Regions from separate parts of the Ochrobactrum quorumnocens genome, predicted to be linked through region 2. Evidence: riboswitches for the same ligand, from Rfam matches in the RefSeq annotation. Region 2 holds a riboswitch; each other region holds the start of a gene.

Region 1 (4,214 bases), on a different replicon from region 2:
GGAAACGAGAACAAAAGCAACGATTGCGCCAATAAACGCTCCCACTGACAACGAGAGCACACCAGCACCAATTCCGAGAATAGCAACGCTCACTGCCCCCGTTGAAGCCCCGGCAGAAATACCCAGAATATAGGGATCAGCCAGCGAATTGCGGAGAAGCGATTGCAGAACCACACCTGACAAGGCCAGTGCCGCACCGCAGCAAGCTGCGACAACAGCACGGCTCAGCCGATAGCTCCAAACGATACCTTCATCAATCGGCGCGAGTGGGTAACCGGCATTCCAGACGCGGTTGGCGATGGTTTTAGCCACCACGTCCAGAGGTATTGCGGTTTCGCCAATGGCAGCACCCAGCCACAAAGCAACAAAGAGCAGGACGAGCGCAAGTGCTCCCCAAAGCACCCGGGAACTCATCGTGGTTTTTAATGAAATGCCTGCCGTGGCTGCCTTTGACGTCACTTGTTCATATCCGAACCGGCGATATCAGCAGCCAGCGTTTCAATGCCTTCGATCACTCTCAGCGACGTGCTCATCGACTGCGCATCGATATCAAAAACATACCCGTCTTCAACAGCAGGCATCAACTTCGTCACTGGATCAGACTTGAGAAACTCGTGTTTGACTGCAATGTCATCAGCAGGATAACGACGACGATCCAGCTTTGCTGCAACGATCATCGACGGCCCCGCCTTGGCGATGGTTTCCCAACCCACGGCTGGCCATTCTTCTTCACTCTCAATCACATTCTTGATGCCGAGTGCAGAAAGGATATAGGCAGGAGCGCCGAACTTACCGGCAACATACGGATCAGCATCAACCTGCGTGCTTGAGAACCATGCAACCGCTGAGAGCTTGCCATCGGAGGAGCCGATCTTTTGGCGGGCCGCGTCTTCACGTGCCTTGAGGTCTGCGATCAGCTTTTCACCACGATCCTGTACATTGAAGATCTGAGCCAGTTCGCCGATTTCCTGATAGACGATATTCATCGTGAATGGCGCTGTGCGAATACCATCGCCGCCACCTGAATTATCTTTGCCAACGCAATCGGAAGGCGATGTATAGGCAGGAATACCTAATTCTTCGAACTGTTCCGGCTTTGCGACAATGCCCATTGGGCCAACGTGCCACTGGAAATCCGCTGTAACGATATCTGGCTTCTGCGCCAGTACGCTTTCAAAACTCGGATCGTTATCTGCCAGGCGCTTTACCTTGGCATTCACATCTTCAAAGCCTTTGAGGACTGGGCCGAACCAAACGGCCGTACCCACAACTTTGTCGCCGAGGCCAAGGCTGTAGAGAATCTCGGTGCTGCTCTGACCAACGGCCACTGCCCGCTCCGGTGCATGTTTGAAGGTTACATCGCGACCACAGTTTTTCAGTGTTAGCGGATATTGGGTTTCAGCTGCCTGCGCTGCGAAACTGGTTGCGAAAAGAGCGACTGCGCCCAGAAGTGCGCTAAATGGCACTTGGCCTGAAAGTTTCATTTAAATCCCCGAAATGACATGAGAAAAAGCCGCATCAAACGGCGGAAGCGATCCGGCGCATGAAGCAGACTGACATATCCGGGGATATGAATGACAATGGGAGGCGACGTCTTACGACGTTTAAAGCTGTCATAACCAACTCCTGCTCCGGGCATCCCCGCCCGTGACAATGGACTACGTTAGACGGCAGGTCTCCTGGCTTGCGGATATTCGCTGTTCATCTGCCTTCCCGAGCCGTTTTTAAGTGACTCAGTGGCATGACGCTTTTGGGGCGTCACGAGGATGAACGGCAATCCGCTTACAGTTGCGGGGGCAGCCACGGTCTCGGCCCCTTTTGGGTCGTCCTCACCGTGTTCCCTATTAATCCCCTTCACTCTCGGTCGGGGGAACCGTCGTAACTGTATTACATTCTGGTATTATACGCGTCAAGCGAAGCCGAAGACTTAATCGGCTATATAAAACCGTCGCATCAGACTTTTTGCTAATACTGTCAAACGAGTAAAAAGTTGAGGGGAACCTTGCTGGTATATTGCAATTCTCTGCTGTAGTCTCCAGATCAAGAGTCTCTGCCCGGGAAGCAGAGGATTTTGAGGAGGGCTGTCAAAAGACAGCAGCAAAATGCGCGCAAGTGCATTCAGGGAGGATTTATGCGTAAATGGATTCTGGCCATTACATCCGTGACGGCGCTCGCGATAGCGGGAGCAGCTTCGGCGGAAGATTATAAGGTTCTAGCACCAGCAGCACCGGGCGGCGGATGGGATCAGACAGCACGCACAATGCAAAGCGTGCTTCAGGACGAAAAGATTTCCGGTAGCGTTCAGGTTATTAACGTTCCGGGTGCAGGTGGCACCATTGGCCTTGCCCAATTTGTCAATCAGAACAAAGGTGATCCGAGCCAGCTTATTGTGGGTGGATATGTCATGGTCGGCGCAATTCTGACCAACAATTCTCCCGTAAATCTTGATGCAATCACTCCGATTGCTCGCCTTACCGGCGAGTATGAAGCCATCGTTGTTCCAGCTTCTTCAGATATTCAAAATCTGGGTGATCTCGTCACCAAGCTCAAAGCCGATCCCGGTTCTGTTTCCTGGGGTGGCGGTTCTGCTGGCGGCACGGATCACATCACCGCAGGACTTTTCGCCAAAGCCATTGGCGTTGACCCGACCAAAGTCAATTACATCGCCTTCTCTGGTGGCGGTGAGGCACTTGCTGCTATCCTAGGTAATCAGGTCACCGTGGGCATTTCTGGCTACGGCGAGTTTGATCCACAGATCAAGGCTGGCACGCTTCGCATCATCGGTATTTCCAGTGACGAACGGGTTGAGGGCATCGACGCACCGACCTTTAAGGAAAGCGGCGTTGACGTTTCGATCCAGAATTGGCGCATGGTGGGCGCTGCTCCCGGCATTACTGCGGAACAGGTAGCGGGCATCAACACCGATGTTGAGAAGATGGTGAAGTCGGAATCCTGGCAGAAGGCCCTCAAGGATAAAGGCTGGGCCGACACCTATCTCGCAGGCGATGCGTTCAAGGAACAACTTGCCAAAGACGTGGCGTCTACTGAAACTATCCTCAAGGAAATCGGCCTCGTCAAATGACAGGACCTGAACAGCAGGCAGAGCGCCGTTCCACAGAAACGGCGCCAGATTACGCAGCTCTTGTGATCGCCCTCATTCTGGGGGCGGTTGCTGTCGCAATTGCCTGGTCCACGGCCTATGGGAATAACGTTCTTTCGTACTCACCGGTCGGGCCAAAAACAGTACCCTACATCATCGCAGCCGGACTGTTCATTCTGTCTATATGGACGGTGATCAGCGCATTTAAGGGTGAGTTTCCAGAGCGCGAGCATCAGGAAATTGCGCCGATGGCCTGGATCATCGGTGGGTTGGTCATTCAAATGCTGACGATGAAGACCCTGGGCTTTTCCATTGCAACGGGCTTGCTCTTTGCGGCAACGGCGCGCGGATTTGGTTATCGCAAGTTCTGGATCAGCGTCCCTGTCGGCATCGTCTTTGCATTCGCAATCTGGTTCATTTTTGCACGCGGCCTGCAGCTTTCGCTGCCATCAGGTTGGCTTGAGCATCTGGTTTAGAGCGAGATAACAATGGATACTGTCACTCTTCTCGCCAACGGACTTCTGGTGGCGCTTGAACCAGCGAACCTTATTTATGCGCTGATTGGCGTCACACTTGGTACGGCTGTTGGGGTGCTTCCGGGCATTGGTCCCGCACTCACTGTGGCGTTGCTTCTACCCGTTACCTATAAGCTGGATCCTGCTGGATCGCTCATTATGTTCGCGGGTATCTATTACGGTGGCATGTATGGAGGATCGACCACATCGATCCTGCTCAACACGCCTGGAGAAAGCGCTTCCATCGTCACGGCATTGGAGGGCAATAAAATGGCCCGAGCGGGGCGTGGAGGGCCAGCACTGGCGACCGCCGCCATCGGCTCATTTATTGCAGGGCTCATCGCTACTCTGGCATTGGCATTCGTTGCCCCCTGGGTGGTGAAGTTCGCCCTCTCCTTCGGTCCATCCGAGTATTTCGCGTTGATGCTGCTCGCTTTCATGACGGTGTCGGCAGCTTTCGGCGATTCCACTTTGCGCGGCCTCACCTCACTTTTCGTCGGCCTGACGCTTGGCCTGATCGGCATCGATCAACTGACCGGACAGGCACGTCTTGTGATGGGGACACCGAACCTTCTCGATGGCATCAATGTTACCACGCT
Region 2 (4,214 bases):
GGTGGGGGCCTGGATTGATGGTGCGATGCCGACGCGTGCAGAAACCGTACGTGGTTATGTACAGGGCATGCACGCCAACTGGATGACGCAAAAGGCGCGCGAGCTTTATGGAAACGCTGCTACCGTTGGCAATTTCAATCTCGAAATTCGCTATCGCTATAATCCGGACGTGCAGAGCCTTGTGGCTATGGTTCCAGCAGTTATTCCGCTTCTCCTTTTGATGATCCCGGCCATGCTCGCGGTGTTGAGCGTGGTGCGCGAGAAGGAACTCGGTTCGATCATCAATTTCTATGTGACGCCAGTCACGAAATTCGAGTTTCTGCTTGGCAAGCAGTTGCCCTATATCGCGCTGGCCTTCCTCAATTTTTTGATGCTGACAGCCTTTGCGGTCTTCATCTTCCGCGTGCCATTTACCGGAAGCTTCCTGACCTATGCCACAGCAGCGCTGCTCTATGTCATCATCACGACTGGCATGGGCTTAGTGATATCGACCTTTATCAATAGCCAGATTGCAGCGATTTTCGGCACAGCATTGCTGACGCTCATTCCTGCTGTGCAATATTCGGGCATTATCGACCCCGTATCGTCGCTGCAAGGGGCGGGTGCTTTTATCGGGAAGATTTATCCGACAACTTATTTCGTGACGATCTCGCGCGGGACTTTCTCAAAGGCTCTCGATTTTTCCGATCTGGCGGGGTCGTTCCTGCCGCTGCTGATTGCGATTCCGGTGCTTACTGTTCTCGGCATTGTTCTCCTCAAGAAACAGGCGGGCTGAGATGCGGATTTCCAATATTTTCCAGCTTGGTGTGAAGGAACTGCGCGGATTAGCGCGTGATCCGATGCTTCTGCTTCTCATCGTCTATGCCTTCACGCTCGCAATCTATACGGCGGCGAAGGCTATGCCTGAAAACCTCAACAATGCGGCTATCGCCATTGTCGATGAGGATCAGTCGCCGGTTTCGGGTCGGATCACGACCGCGTTTTATCCGCCATATTTCGTGCCGCCAAAACTTATCTCGTCTCACGAGATGGATAAGCGCATGGATGCTGGTCTTGACACATTCGCACTCGATATTCCGCCGAACTTCCAGCGTGATCTGCTCGCTGGACGTTCGCCAACAATCCAGCTGAACGTCGATGCAACGCGCATGAGCCAGGCCTTTACGGGCGGTGGATATGTGCAGTCGATTGTGTCAAGCGAAGTGACAGAGTTTCTCAATCGCTATCGCGAAGACACGCAAACGCCCGTTGGCCTCAATTTGCGTGCGAGGTTCAATCAGGACTTGAACAAGGGCTGGTTTGGCGCGATCACCAACGTGATCTCGTCGGTAACGATGCTCTCAATTATTCTGACGGGTGCAGCCCTTATCCGTGAGCGCGAGCATGGCACCATCGAGCATCTGTTGGTGATGCCGGTAACGCCGCTTGAGATCATGGTCTCCAAGGTATGGTCGATGGGGATGGTGGTGTTGGTCGCTACGGCCTTTTCGCTGATCGTGGTGGTTCAGGGTATCTTGGCGGTGCCGATCAACGGTTCACTGACGCTGTTTCTGGCAGGGGCTGCATTGCAGCTTTTTGCGACCACCAGTCTTGGTATTTTTCTCGCAACGATTGCCGGTTCCATGCCGCAGTTCGGCCTTTTGTTGATGTTGGTTCTGCTGCCGCTGCAAGTGCTATCGGGTGGCACAACACCGCGCGAGAGCATGCCAGAAATCATCCAGAACATTATGTTGGCAGCACCCAATACGCATTTTGTGATGCTGGCACAATCGGTGCTGTTTCGTGGTGCAGGGCTCAGTGTTGTGTGGCCGCAATTGCTGGCAATGATTGTAATTGGCAGTGTACTTTTCTTCTTTGCGCTGCGTCGCTTCCGCGATTTCTTGAGATAGGAAAACCTTTGCAATTCAACAATCTGAATCACTTCGTTCTGAATGTGATTCAGATGGGGCACATTGTTGCAGTTGATAATCTTCCTTCCCCTTGCTATCGCTCGCTTCAGGAAACGGTTCTGCCCGAGAGGGTGGATGAAAAGGGAACACGGTGAAGCATTAAATTGCTGATGCCGAGACTGCCCCCGCAACTGTAACCGGAGAGTCATCCTCCTATGATCGTATCTTACGATTATAGCCACTGAGCATTCGTGTTCGGGAAGGCGGAGGACCGATGAAGACCCGGAAGTCAGGAGACCTGCCGTATCCAGTCACCCATGGCTGACACGAGGGGTGTTCAGTCGCGGCCGTCCGTAGCGGTGACATTGTGAAATGTTGCCGTGGGACAAAGACAGGGAGCTTGCGCCCTGATTTCTGACACCTGCGGTGAAGCAAAGCTTGCGCGCAGGAAGTAGAAATTAATGCATATTCTCCAATTATCTGCATATCTCGCATCGACCATTCTGGTGGCGGTGCCGTTGGATGCTATCGCACAGACAAACTTAAATGCACAGGATGGCGTCGTGCTTGACATGATTGTTGTAACGCCGCTGCGCCGCGCGACATCGTTGCAGCGTTCAACGTCTTCCGTCACGGTGATTGATAAGGCCGAGATTGAGCGCTCTGCTTCACCGGATCTCCAATCGCTGCTGCAATATTATCCGGGCATTTCGATCACCGCAAATGGCGGACAGGGATCGTCTTCCAATCTCTATATTCGGGGCATGTCATCGAAACAGACAGTCGTTCTGGTGAATGGCGTGCGAACAGCTTCGGCGACCACCGGGGCGACTGCGCTTTCCAATATTCCGTTGAGCTCAATTGATCGTATCGAGATCGCCAAAGGCGCGCATTCCTCGCAATACGGTGCCGATGCGATGGGCGGCGTCATCAACATTATCACCAAGCAGGGCGGAGCGTGTGGCGAGCGCTCTTTCTGCGGAAGCGTGACAACAGGTGTAACGCACCCATGGGGCGGTTATGTATCCGGCTCTCTGCAAGGGCGCAGCAAAGATGGTATCGATTATGCCTTTGGTGCGGCAGTGACCGGCACGCAGGGCTATAATTTCACGACTCCCGAAGCTTTTGGTTATGAGCCTGATCGCGATGGTTTCCTGCAGGGATCGTTCAACTTCGCGCTGTCGAAGGATTTTGACTGGGGCAAGATTTATGCCGATGGTCTTCTGAGCCGAGGACGCAATCAATATGATGCAAAAGCGCCGTCGGCCAACGAAGCTTACACAACCGCCTTTAGCGGCAAGCTTGGCGCGCGGGTCGATCACAGTTCAGACTGGTCCTCGACGATTGAATTCAGCTCAGGCCTCGATCACAGTAGGAATTTCCGCAAGGGCGTCAGTGGCTCAGACCGCTTTGAAACAAAACGCTATGGGGTATTTGCCTCCACAGAAAAGCAGTTCGATACCGGTAATGTCTCGCATGTGGTGACGGGTGGTGTTGAGGCTTATCGCGAAGAGGTGGATGCAACGACTGCTTATGCCGAGACAAGCCGCAATCTGGCAGCGGTGTTCGGCCAATATTCGCTTGAATATGATGCGCTGCGTTTTGATGGCGGCGTGCGCTATGACTACAATGAGCAGTTTGGCGACGTTGTGACGTATAATCTCGGTGGGAGTTACGAAATCCTGCCTGATCTCGTGTTGCGTTCGTCGTTTGGAACGGGCTTCCGTGCTCCTACCTTCAATGAGCTTTATTATCCCGGCTTTGCCAATGCCGATTTGCAACCGGAAAAATCGCGCTCCTACGAGATTGGCCTCAACTGGCAGGCCAGCGCCAACACAAGCCTTGATATGGCTTTTTATCAAACATGGCTGCGCGATGCGATCTTAAGCACAGCACCTTCCTATCTGCCCTATAATATTGCGCGGGCGCAGGTTACGGGTTTTGACGCGACACTTACCCATCGCTTTAATGATAGCTGGGGCTTTAAAGGCTCCATCGATCTGAAACGTCCGTTAGATGAAGATACCGATAATGATCTGGCCTATCGCGAACGGGTGAAAGCGACGGCGGAGGTGAACTTCAAGCCGATTGAGAAGCTCGATCTGACCGCAAGGATGCGTTACGGCGGCTCGCGCTATACCAGTGCTGCGAATACCAACAAGCTTGATCCTTATGTGACGGCTGACTTCATCGCGTTGTATGAAATCGACAAACAATCTCAGCTCAAACTCTCTGTGGAGAATATTTTCGACAAGGATTACCAGACCACCTCTGGCTATAATGCGCCGGGGCGCAGCTTCAATGTCGGGCTGACGCGGAATTTCT
Region 3 (4,214 bases), on a different replicon from region 2:
TTATGTTGGCCCGCCTTTTCAGCGAGTGTTCCGTAGTAATAAACGACAAGTTCCGCCCAGCGCTTTGTCGCGCCCATGACATTCGTTGGCCGTACGGCCTTGTCAGATGAAATCAGCACCATCCGTTCGACATCGGTCGCAAGCGCTGCCGCTGCAACGTTCAGCGTTCCAAACACATTGTTGCTGATACCGACCAGCGGGTTTTGTTCGACAAGCGGCACATGCTTATAGGCCGCGCAATGATAGACCGTATCAACAGCGTGTGTTTGAATTGCTTTTTCAACGCAATGCTGGTTTGCGACTGTGCCAAGCACCGGAATGACAACACAAGGTGCCATCTGACGTAGCTGCCGCTCGATCTGATAAAGTGCAAATTCACTGGATTCAAACAGCACGATACAGCTGGGATTCCACTGTGCAATTGTGCGGCAAAGCTGACTACCTATCGACCCGCCAGCGCCCGTCACCATGATGCGTCGGCCTTCGACAACTTCACGGAGGAGATCGACATCTGGCGGTACAGGCGAGCGCCCAAGCAAATCGTCAATCTCGACATTGCGCAGAGCGCTGACAAGATATTTGCCCGCAGTCAGATCAGCGATTGGGGGCAGAATACGCGTACTGACGGGGAGACGGCCAAGCAGACGCGCAAACTCCTGCCGCTGCTTCTGATCCAGTTCCGGCTCAGAAATGACGACCTGACTAATTCCAAAGTTTTCGATCAGGTTGGGGATCTGAGATACATCATAGACGCGAAGCCCGATAATATCCATTCCACTGAGCTGGCCCGTCGGGTCCACAAAACCGATCACATGTGTATCGCTATGGCTTCTCAGTGCTGTCGCCAGTTGGCGTCCGGGTTCGCCCACGCCAATAATCAGCGCGGTACTTGAATAGACCTTGCTGGTTTCAGCACTGCGTAGAAGCCATTTTGCACCAAAGCGGCTCGCCGAAACAAGGACAGTGCTCAAAAGCCAGTAGAGCAGCGGAACCGAACGCGGCAAACCAGAGCCGCCATAGGATTCCATAAGAAAGACCAGCGCCACCCAGAAGAGCGCCGCGATCGCCGTTGCCTGAAAAATCGGCCAGATGGCCCGTTCGGCGAGATAGCGAATAATCGCTCGATAAAGACCAAAACGAACAAAGACTGGAATAGCCAGAGCCGGAGCGATGGCGATCAGGAAAATCTGCGTCTGCGTTGGGATAAAAACAAAGCCAAGACGCATAACAAAGGCGAGATAGGCACTGAGCAACAACAAAAGGCAGTCGCTCAGCAGAAGTATGATCTGCTTACCGACACGCGGTAACAAAGCCAGTCTTTGCCAGGGATATCTGAAACTCATAGAATATATCCTGCCCCCCTCAAGGCGGAAAACGATCAATCGCCGATGAGGATTCGGCCCAATTCAACTCTTTTTAATCAGTGATATCAGACATCTAAGTTAGATAACTGACAACGAAACCAGCCCAATATTTGCACCGTTAGCACGAGTCACTCATCGGAGCCATATCAATTGAGATTGCACACGCTTACAAAAACTATGCCTACTCCCCTAATTATATGTTGTTATTAGAGTTTTCTTTAATTCTCTATCTAATCTTCCAGTCATCCACCTCCATCTTTAGGCCAATAAAAATCGGCAGCAGGAACTTCAACGTCATAAACATATAAACATTTCTTTATATGATATTGACACAACTCAGAGCTTCCGACAAACTAATGAACGTTATGGTTCTTCCGTCAACCTGTGCGACGGAAGCTAAGAGGGAAACCGGTGCGCGAGCGTTGATCCTCGAAAAGTCTATCGACTTTTCGGATAAGGTCATGCGTGAGGATAAAGATAATCCTGCAAAACCGGTGCTGCCCCCGCAACTGTAAGCGGCGAGCTGAAATCCATCATGCCACTGGAACGAAAGTTTCGGGAAGGCGGATCGAAGCGCTGACCCGCGAGCCAGGAGACCTGCCATGACAAAACAACGTCCACGGGCGGGGTGTCCCGGAGTGTCGCAGGTCTGGTTGCCAAAAGCAGCCTTTTCGCGCACGTCTGTAAACCCGCGCCCCCATCTATATCGGGGTATATATAGCCATGTCACAAACCACCGTCGCTACCGCCACCCTTGGTGTGCCGCGCATCGGCCGTCATCGCGAACTGAAATTTGCACTCGAAGCTTTCTGGGCGGGTAAATCGTCTGAAGCAGAACTGCTCACGATTGCCAGCGCTTTGCGCGCGGCCAATTGGGCCGAACTGCGCGATCACGGCATCACGAAAATTCCATCCAACGACTTCTCCCTTTACGATCATGTGCTCGATACAGCTGTAATGGTCGGCGCCATCCCTGCCCGTTACGGCTGGTCCGGCGGCGACGTATCGCTCCAGACCTATTTCGCCATGGCGCGTGGCAGCGAAGGCAAAACAAGCAACGATTGCGGTTGTGGCAATCAAGAACATGGGCGTGAGAATGGGCACGCACATAGTCATGGTGTGACTGCGCTTGAAATGACCAAGTGGTTCGACACCAATTATCACTACATGGTGCCAGAACTCACCGACGATCAGGAGTTCAGGCTTGTCGCCCGCAAGCCGGTGGAACACTTCCTCGAAGCCAAGGCACTGGGTATCCACACACGTCCAGTTATTCTTGGCCCGGTTACATTCCTGAAGCTGGCTAAATCCACCGCTGAAGGCTTTAATCCTGTAGCCTTGCTGCCAAAGCTGCTGCCGGTTTATGAAGAGTTGCTGCGTGAACTTGCAAATGCCGGTGCCGACTGGGTGCAGATTGACGAACCAGCGCTGGTTCTCGATCTCACCCCAAATGAACAGGCCGCATTTGAACTTGCTTACCAGCGTCTTGCCACAGCTTCCGACGCAAAAATCCTGCTTGCGACCTATTTCGGTGAGCTGGGCCACAATCTCGACACTGCATTGGCTTTGCCGGTCGCAGGTCTTCACGTCGATCTGGTACGCGGCGCAAATCAGCTTAACGACATTGTAGCGAAAGCACGCCCCGATCAGCATCTGTCTCTCGGTGTGATTGACGGCCGCAATATCTGGCGCGCCGATCTCAATGCCATCATCGACCACATTCTGCCCATCGTTGAAAAGCACGGGCTGGAACGCATCGAAATTGCCCCATCCTGCTCGCTCCTGCATGTACCGATTGATCTTGAACTGGAAACCGGACTCGATGCAGAACTTAAAAACTGGCTCGCTTTTGCAGCACAAAAGATCGATGAGATTGCTATCCTCGGACGTGCGCTTTCGTCAGGCAAAAGCACGGTTCTTGCAGAACTGAAAGCCGCAAGTGAGGCCATTGCAGCCCGCCGCACATCGCCAAAGGTCCACAGTCTGGCTGTTGAACAGCGCGTTGCCGCTGTCACGGAAGCTCAAAAGAAGCGCAACAGCGTGTTCACCGAGCGACGCAAAATTCAAAGCGACAAGCTCGGCTTACCCACTTTCCCCACCACGACGATCGGCTCTTTTCCGCAGACCCCTGAAGTGCGCAAAGCACGCGCAGCGGTCAACAAAGGTGAGATCAGCAATGCGCAGTATGAGAGCTTCATCCAGCGCGAAACTGAAGCCGCCATTCGCTGGCAGGAAGAAATCGGCCTCGATGTACTGGTGCATGGCGAGTTCGAGCGTAACGACATGGTTCAGTATTTTGGCGAGCAGCTCTCGGGCTTCGCTTTCACAAAATACGCCTGGGTGCAGAGCTATGGCTCGCGCTATGTCCGCCCTCCGATCATTTTCGGTGACGTTTCCCGTCCTGAGCCGATGACGGTTGACTGGTGGAAATACGCGCAGTCACTGACGGATAAGCCTATGAAGGGCATGTTGACCGGGCCTGTGACGATCCTCAACTGGTCGTTTGTTCGTGATGACATTTCACGCGCCGCAACCTGCCGACAGATCGCGCTCGCCATCCGTGACGAAGTGAGCGATCTGGAAGATGCGGGTGCCACCATGATCCAGATCGACGAGGCCGCCTTGCGCGAAGGCTTGCCGCTGCGTCGCACTGACTGGTCGACCTACCTCGATTGGGCTGTCGAAAGCTTCCGTCTGTGTTCAAGCGGTGTGGCCGACCAAACACAGATCCATACCCACATGTGCTATTCGGAGTTCAATGACATCATCGATGCCATTGCTCATATGGATGCCGACGTGATTTCGATTGAAACTTCACGCTCACGCATGGAGCTGCTCGATGCGTTCAAG
Region 4 (4,214 bases), on a different replicon from region 2:
TAGATCTGTGCCTTGTTGATATCGCGCGTGGTGGCGGTATCACGGAAGAACAGCGTCAGCGACAAGCCCTGATCGACGTGCTGGGTAGCCGCAGCATAGGTATCGATGATCTTTTCCGGTCCGATCTCGTATGCGTCCTGATAATATTCCAGATTATCATTCGTCATGAAAGCAGCCGGGTAGTAAACGCGGCCAATCTTGCCTTCCTTACGAATTTCGATCTTGGAAACGATCGGATGGATCGAAGAGGTCGAATGATTGATGTAGGAGATCGAGCCTGTCGGCGGTACGGCTTGCAGGTTCTGGTTATAAAGTCCGCCTTCCATGACGGCCTTCTTCAGTTCCTGCCAATCTTCCTGCGTCGGGATGGCAATACCTGCATCTTCAAAGAGTTGGCGCACCTTGTCGGTCGCAGGCTCCCAGACCTGATCGGTATATTTGTCGAAATATTCGCCAGAGGCGTATTTTGACTTCTCAAAGCCCTTGAACGAGCTGCCCTGTTCGATGGCAAGGCGGTTAGAAGCTCGGATAGCGTGATAAGCCACCGTATAAAAGTAGATATTGGTGAAATCGACGCCTTCATCCGAACCGTAATAAATACGCTCCCGAGCGAGATAGCCGTGCAGGTTCATCTGACCAAGGCCAATGGCATGGCTCTCGTCATTGCCGCGTGCAATAGATGGAACTGATCCGATGTGGCTCATGTCGGCAACAGCCGTCAGCGCGCGGATCGATGTTTCAATCGTCTTGCCAAAATCGGGGCTATCCATGGCTGCTGCGATATTGAGCGAGCCGAGATTGCAGGAAATATCCTTACCCAGATATTCATAAGACAGATCATCATTAAAGACGCTGGCTTCACTGACCTGAAGAATTTCCGAGCAAAGATTGCTCATGGTGATACGGCCATCGATCGGGTTGGCGCGGTTCACCGTGTCTTCGAACATGATGTAAGGATAGCCGGACTCGAACTGAATTTCCGCCAGAACTTGGAAGAAGTCACGTGCATTGATCTTCTTCTTGCGAATACGGCCATCATTGACCATTTCGCGATATTTTTCGGTGACGGAGATTTCCGTCATCGGCACGCCATAGACGCGTTCAACGTCATACGGCGAGAAGAGATACATATCCTCATCGTTCTTGGCGAGTTCAAAGGTGATATCCGGGATTACCACGCCAAGCGACAGCGTCTTGATGCGGATTTTCTCATCCGCATTTTCGCGCTTGGTGTCGAGGAAGCGCATGATGTCGGGGTGATGCGCGTTCAGATAAACGGCGCCTGCACCCTGACGTGCACCAAGCTGGTTTGCATAAGAGAAACTGTCTTCCAGCAGCTTCATTACAGGGATGATGCCCGACGACTGGTTCTGGATCTGCTTGATTGGTGCACCGGCTTCACGGATATTGGTAAGGCTCAGCGCCACGCCGCCGCCGCGCTTTGAAAGCTGCAAGGCGGAGTTGATCGAGCGGCCAATCGATTCCATGTTATCTTCAACACGCAGAAGGAAGCACGAGACGAGTTCGCCACGCTGCTTTTTACCTGCATTGAGAAAGGTCGGCGTCGCTGGCTGATAACGGCCCGCAATGATTTCATCGACCATTTCACGCGCATGTTGTTCATTGCCGCGCGCAAGCGCAAGCGCAACCATGCAGACACGGTCTTCATAGCGCTCAAGATAGCGCTGACCATCAAAGGTCTTCAGCGTGTAGCTGGTGTAATATTTGAACGCGCCAAGGAAAGTCGGAAAGCGGAACTTCTTGTCATAGGCATGATCGAAGAGATCGCGCACGAAATTGAAGGAATACTGGTCCAGCACTTCGCGCTCGTAATAGCCTTCGGTGACCAGATAATCGAGTTTTTCACGCAGATTGTGAAAGAACACCGTGTTCTGGTTGACGTGCTGAAGGAAATACTGCTGCGCGGCCTGACGGTCGCGTTCAAGCTGGATTTTGCCTTCATCGTCATAAAGGTTCAGCATCGCATTGAGCGCGTGATAATCGAGCCCGGTTTCAGGCAGCTTTGCTGCCTTGCTTGCTGCCGACGCCGATGGCTCCTGCTTTTCCGATGAGGCGACCGTCTCGCGCTCACGGGTCAAGGTTGTGTCTGCCGTGTCCAAAATCGTTCCATCCCGTCTCTAACATTGCCAAGGTCTTCGTCAGTTCCCAAAAGCTCGAAACGATAGAGGTAGGGAACCTGACACTTGGTAGAAATGATCTTACCGGCGAGGCCGAAGGCTTCACCGAAATTGCTGTTTCCTGCGGCGATGACACCGCGAATGAGGGATCGGTTATCGGCATCATTGAGAAACCGAATGACCGGCTTGGGAACAGCGCCTTTCGCACCGCCGCCGCCATAGGTGGGGGTTACGAGCACAAACGGCTCATTCACCCGTAACAAGCCAGCATCGTCTTCATAGCTTTCCAGCGGAATGCGTTTTGAGCGCATTCCCAGACGCATCACAAAACGATGCGTGTTCTCTGAACGACTGGAAAAATATACGATCTGGCCCATTGCGAAATCCCGACAGCGATTGGGCTTTATGCGAGCGAGCTGATCATATCCGGACGGAAACCAGCCCAATGGGTTTCACCCACAACAACAACCGGCACCTGACGGTAGCCGAGACCCTGAACGAGATCGTACGCATCGGCATTGGCGGAAATGTCGATGACATCATATTCAATGCCCTGACGGTCGAGTGCGCGAGTGGTGGCGGTGCACTGGACGCAGGCGGGCTTGCTATAGACGGTGACGTTCATTTTTTCCTCACTGGGGATCGGTTGTATCGGTTGCGACTTACTGGGATGAAGACGCAAAATAACGCTCACGCATTATCGAATGCGTGCAGAAAGACTCGGAAACTGGAGAAATGCGGCTCGCCCGAGTGGCAAACCAAAAGTACTAGCCCGTAAAGGGCGGACCGGAACTGTTTGGTCTCAAATTACTCGACATGCTTGTCACCCCGAAGCTTTGGAGGGGATATTCGGGGGCAGCAACAGACATGGCAAAACGCTGCCACATTCTATTACGCACCAACCGGACACCCCGCCCGTGGACGTTCACGTTCAAGGCAGGTCTCCTGGCTCACGACTCACCGCTTTGGTCCGCCTTCCCGGTTTTAACCAGTGGCATATGGACGTAAAGCTCATCGCTTACAGTTGCGGGGGCAGCTACGGCATAACCACATCCATCATGAATGCAACGCACCGTATTCCCATCTTCGCTTTTTGATTCTCACGAATCGCAAGAACCTTGAACACAAGATATAGTATCCGAAGTTAAAAAGTCGTCAATGGATAGACGGTTCAAAAAAATTAAATATGGGCTTTAATGAGGGGCACCTGTGAATAGCAGGGATATCTATCAGGCTTCACTCACTCGGTTTGATAGGCTTGGGCCGGAACTCGGGTTTTATAGCCTTCAACGCCATCCGATCCACAAGATGTGGTGCAATCAGCTTCAGCCACCGACCAAATCGCATCTGCCGCGTCATCAACACCTCGCGTTTGCGGCGACTGATTCCCTCGAGCATCAACTCGACCGCCTGCTGGACGGACATCATATTGTCTTCGCGAACACCGCTCACACCCAGAGCAGAGCCACTTGCCCCATAACCAACCTTGCGGATGTCGGTTTTCACCACACCGGGATAAATTATTGTCACCGATATGCCGCTCGGTTCCAATTCCGATCGCAGCGCCTCACAAAACCCGGAAAGTGCAAACTTGGTGCCGCTATAGGCTGAGCGTCCAGGGACCCCAATCAGCCCCGCAACTGAGGAGACAGCAACGATGCGTCCTTTGGTTTTAGCTAGATATGGCAGTGCTGCATGGATAGGCCAGATGCTGCCCCAGTAATTGAGCTCCATCAGATCATGCATCCACTGCAAGTCTTCCGGTTTGATCTCGGCAAAATTGGCGTGAGCTGACATGCCCGCATTGACGATCAGCGTATCAATTTGCCCGAAAACGGCAGCGGTCTTTTCTATCAGAGCAATGCAGTCCTTGCGATCAGTCACGTCAGTCGGCACCACCAGAACCCTGCAGCCCGACTGATCAAGTTCCCCAGCAAGCGCTTGCAACTTATCGACATTACGCGCCGCCAGAACCAGTGCCGCCTTGCTGCCATCGCGTATAGCGGTCTGACGCGCAGCCTCAGCTCCAATCCCGTCAGATGCTCCTGTTATGATTGTTACTTCCATGACAAGCCC

The links. A riboswitch is a leader RNA that binds a small molecule or an ion and turns the genes downstream of it on or off. The one in region 2 is predicted to bind cobalamin.
Region 1: another riboswitch for cobalamin. It lies ahead of CES85_RS01050 (ABC transporter substrate-binding protein); the one in region 2 lies ahead of CES85_RS16400 (TonB-dependent receptor domain-containing protein).
Region 3: another riboswitch for cobalamin. It lies ahead of metE (5-methyltetrahydropteroyltriglutamate--homocysteine S-methyltransferase); the one in region 2 lies ahead of CES85_RS16400 (TonB-dependent receptor domain-containing protein).
Region 4: another riboswitch for cobalamin. It lies ahead of nrdH (glutaredoxin-like protein NrdH); the one in region 2 lies ahead of CES85_RS16400 (TonB-dependent receptor domain-containing protein).

Annotation. Positions count from the first base shown of each region.
Region 1 covers NZ_CP022603.1:181,323-185,536, reverse strand. The annotation lists gene CES85_RS01055 (FecCD family ABC transporter permease) at 1-459, opposite strand, end outside; gene CES85_RS01050 (ABC transporter substrate-binding protein) at 456-1,484, opposite strand; cobalamin riboswitch at 1,653-1,893, opposite strand; gene CES85_RS01045 (Bug family tripartite tricarboxylate transporter substrate binding protein) at 2,132-3,082, shown strand; gene CES85_RS01040 (tripartite tricarboxylate transporter TctB family protein) at 3,079-3,576, shown strand; gene CES85_RS01035 (tripartite tricarboxylate transporter permease) at 3,589-4,214, shown strand, end outside.
Region 2 covers NZ_CP022604.1:1,423,593-1,427,806, reverse strand. The annotation lists gene rbbA (ribosome-associated ATPase/putative transporter RbbA) at 1-775, shown strand, start outside; gene CES85_RS16405 (ABC transporter permease) at 777-1,889, shown strand; cobalamin riboswitch at 1,987-2,209, shown strand; gene CES85_RS16400 (TonB-dependent receptor domain-containing protein) at 2,351-4,214, shown strand, end outside.
Region 3 covers NZ_CP022603.1:1,477,335-1,481,548, reverse strand. The annotation lists gene CES85_RS06980 (polysaccharide biosynthesis protein) at 1-1,343, opposite strand, end outside; cobalamin riboswitch at 1,714-1,983, shown strand; gene metE (5-methyltetrahydropteroyltriglutamate--homocysteine S-methyltransferase) at 2,088-4,214, shown strand, end outside.
Region 4 covers NZ_CP022603.1:1,297,858-1,302,071, forward strand. The annotation lists gene nrdE (class 1b ribonucleoside-diphosphate reductase subunit alpha) at 1-2,120, opposite strand, end outside; gene nrdI (class Ib ribonucleoside-diphosphate reductase assembly flavoprotein NrdI) at 2,096-2,515, opposite strand; gene nrdH (glutaredoxin-like protein NrdH) at 2,542-2,763, opposite strand; cobalamin riboswitch at 3,057-3,274, opposite strand; gene CES85_RS06140 (SDR family oxidoreductase) at 3,375-4,205, opposite strand.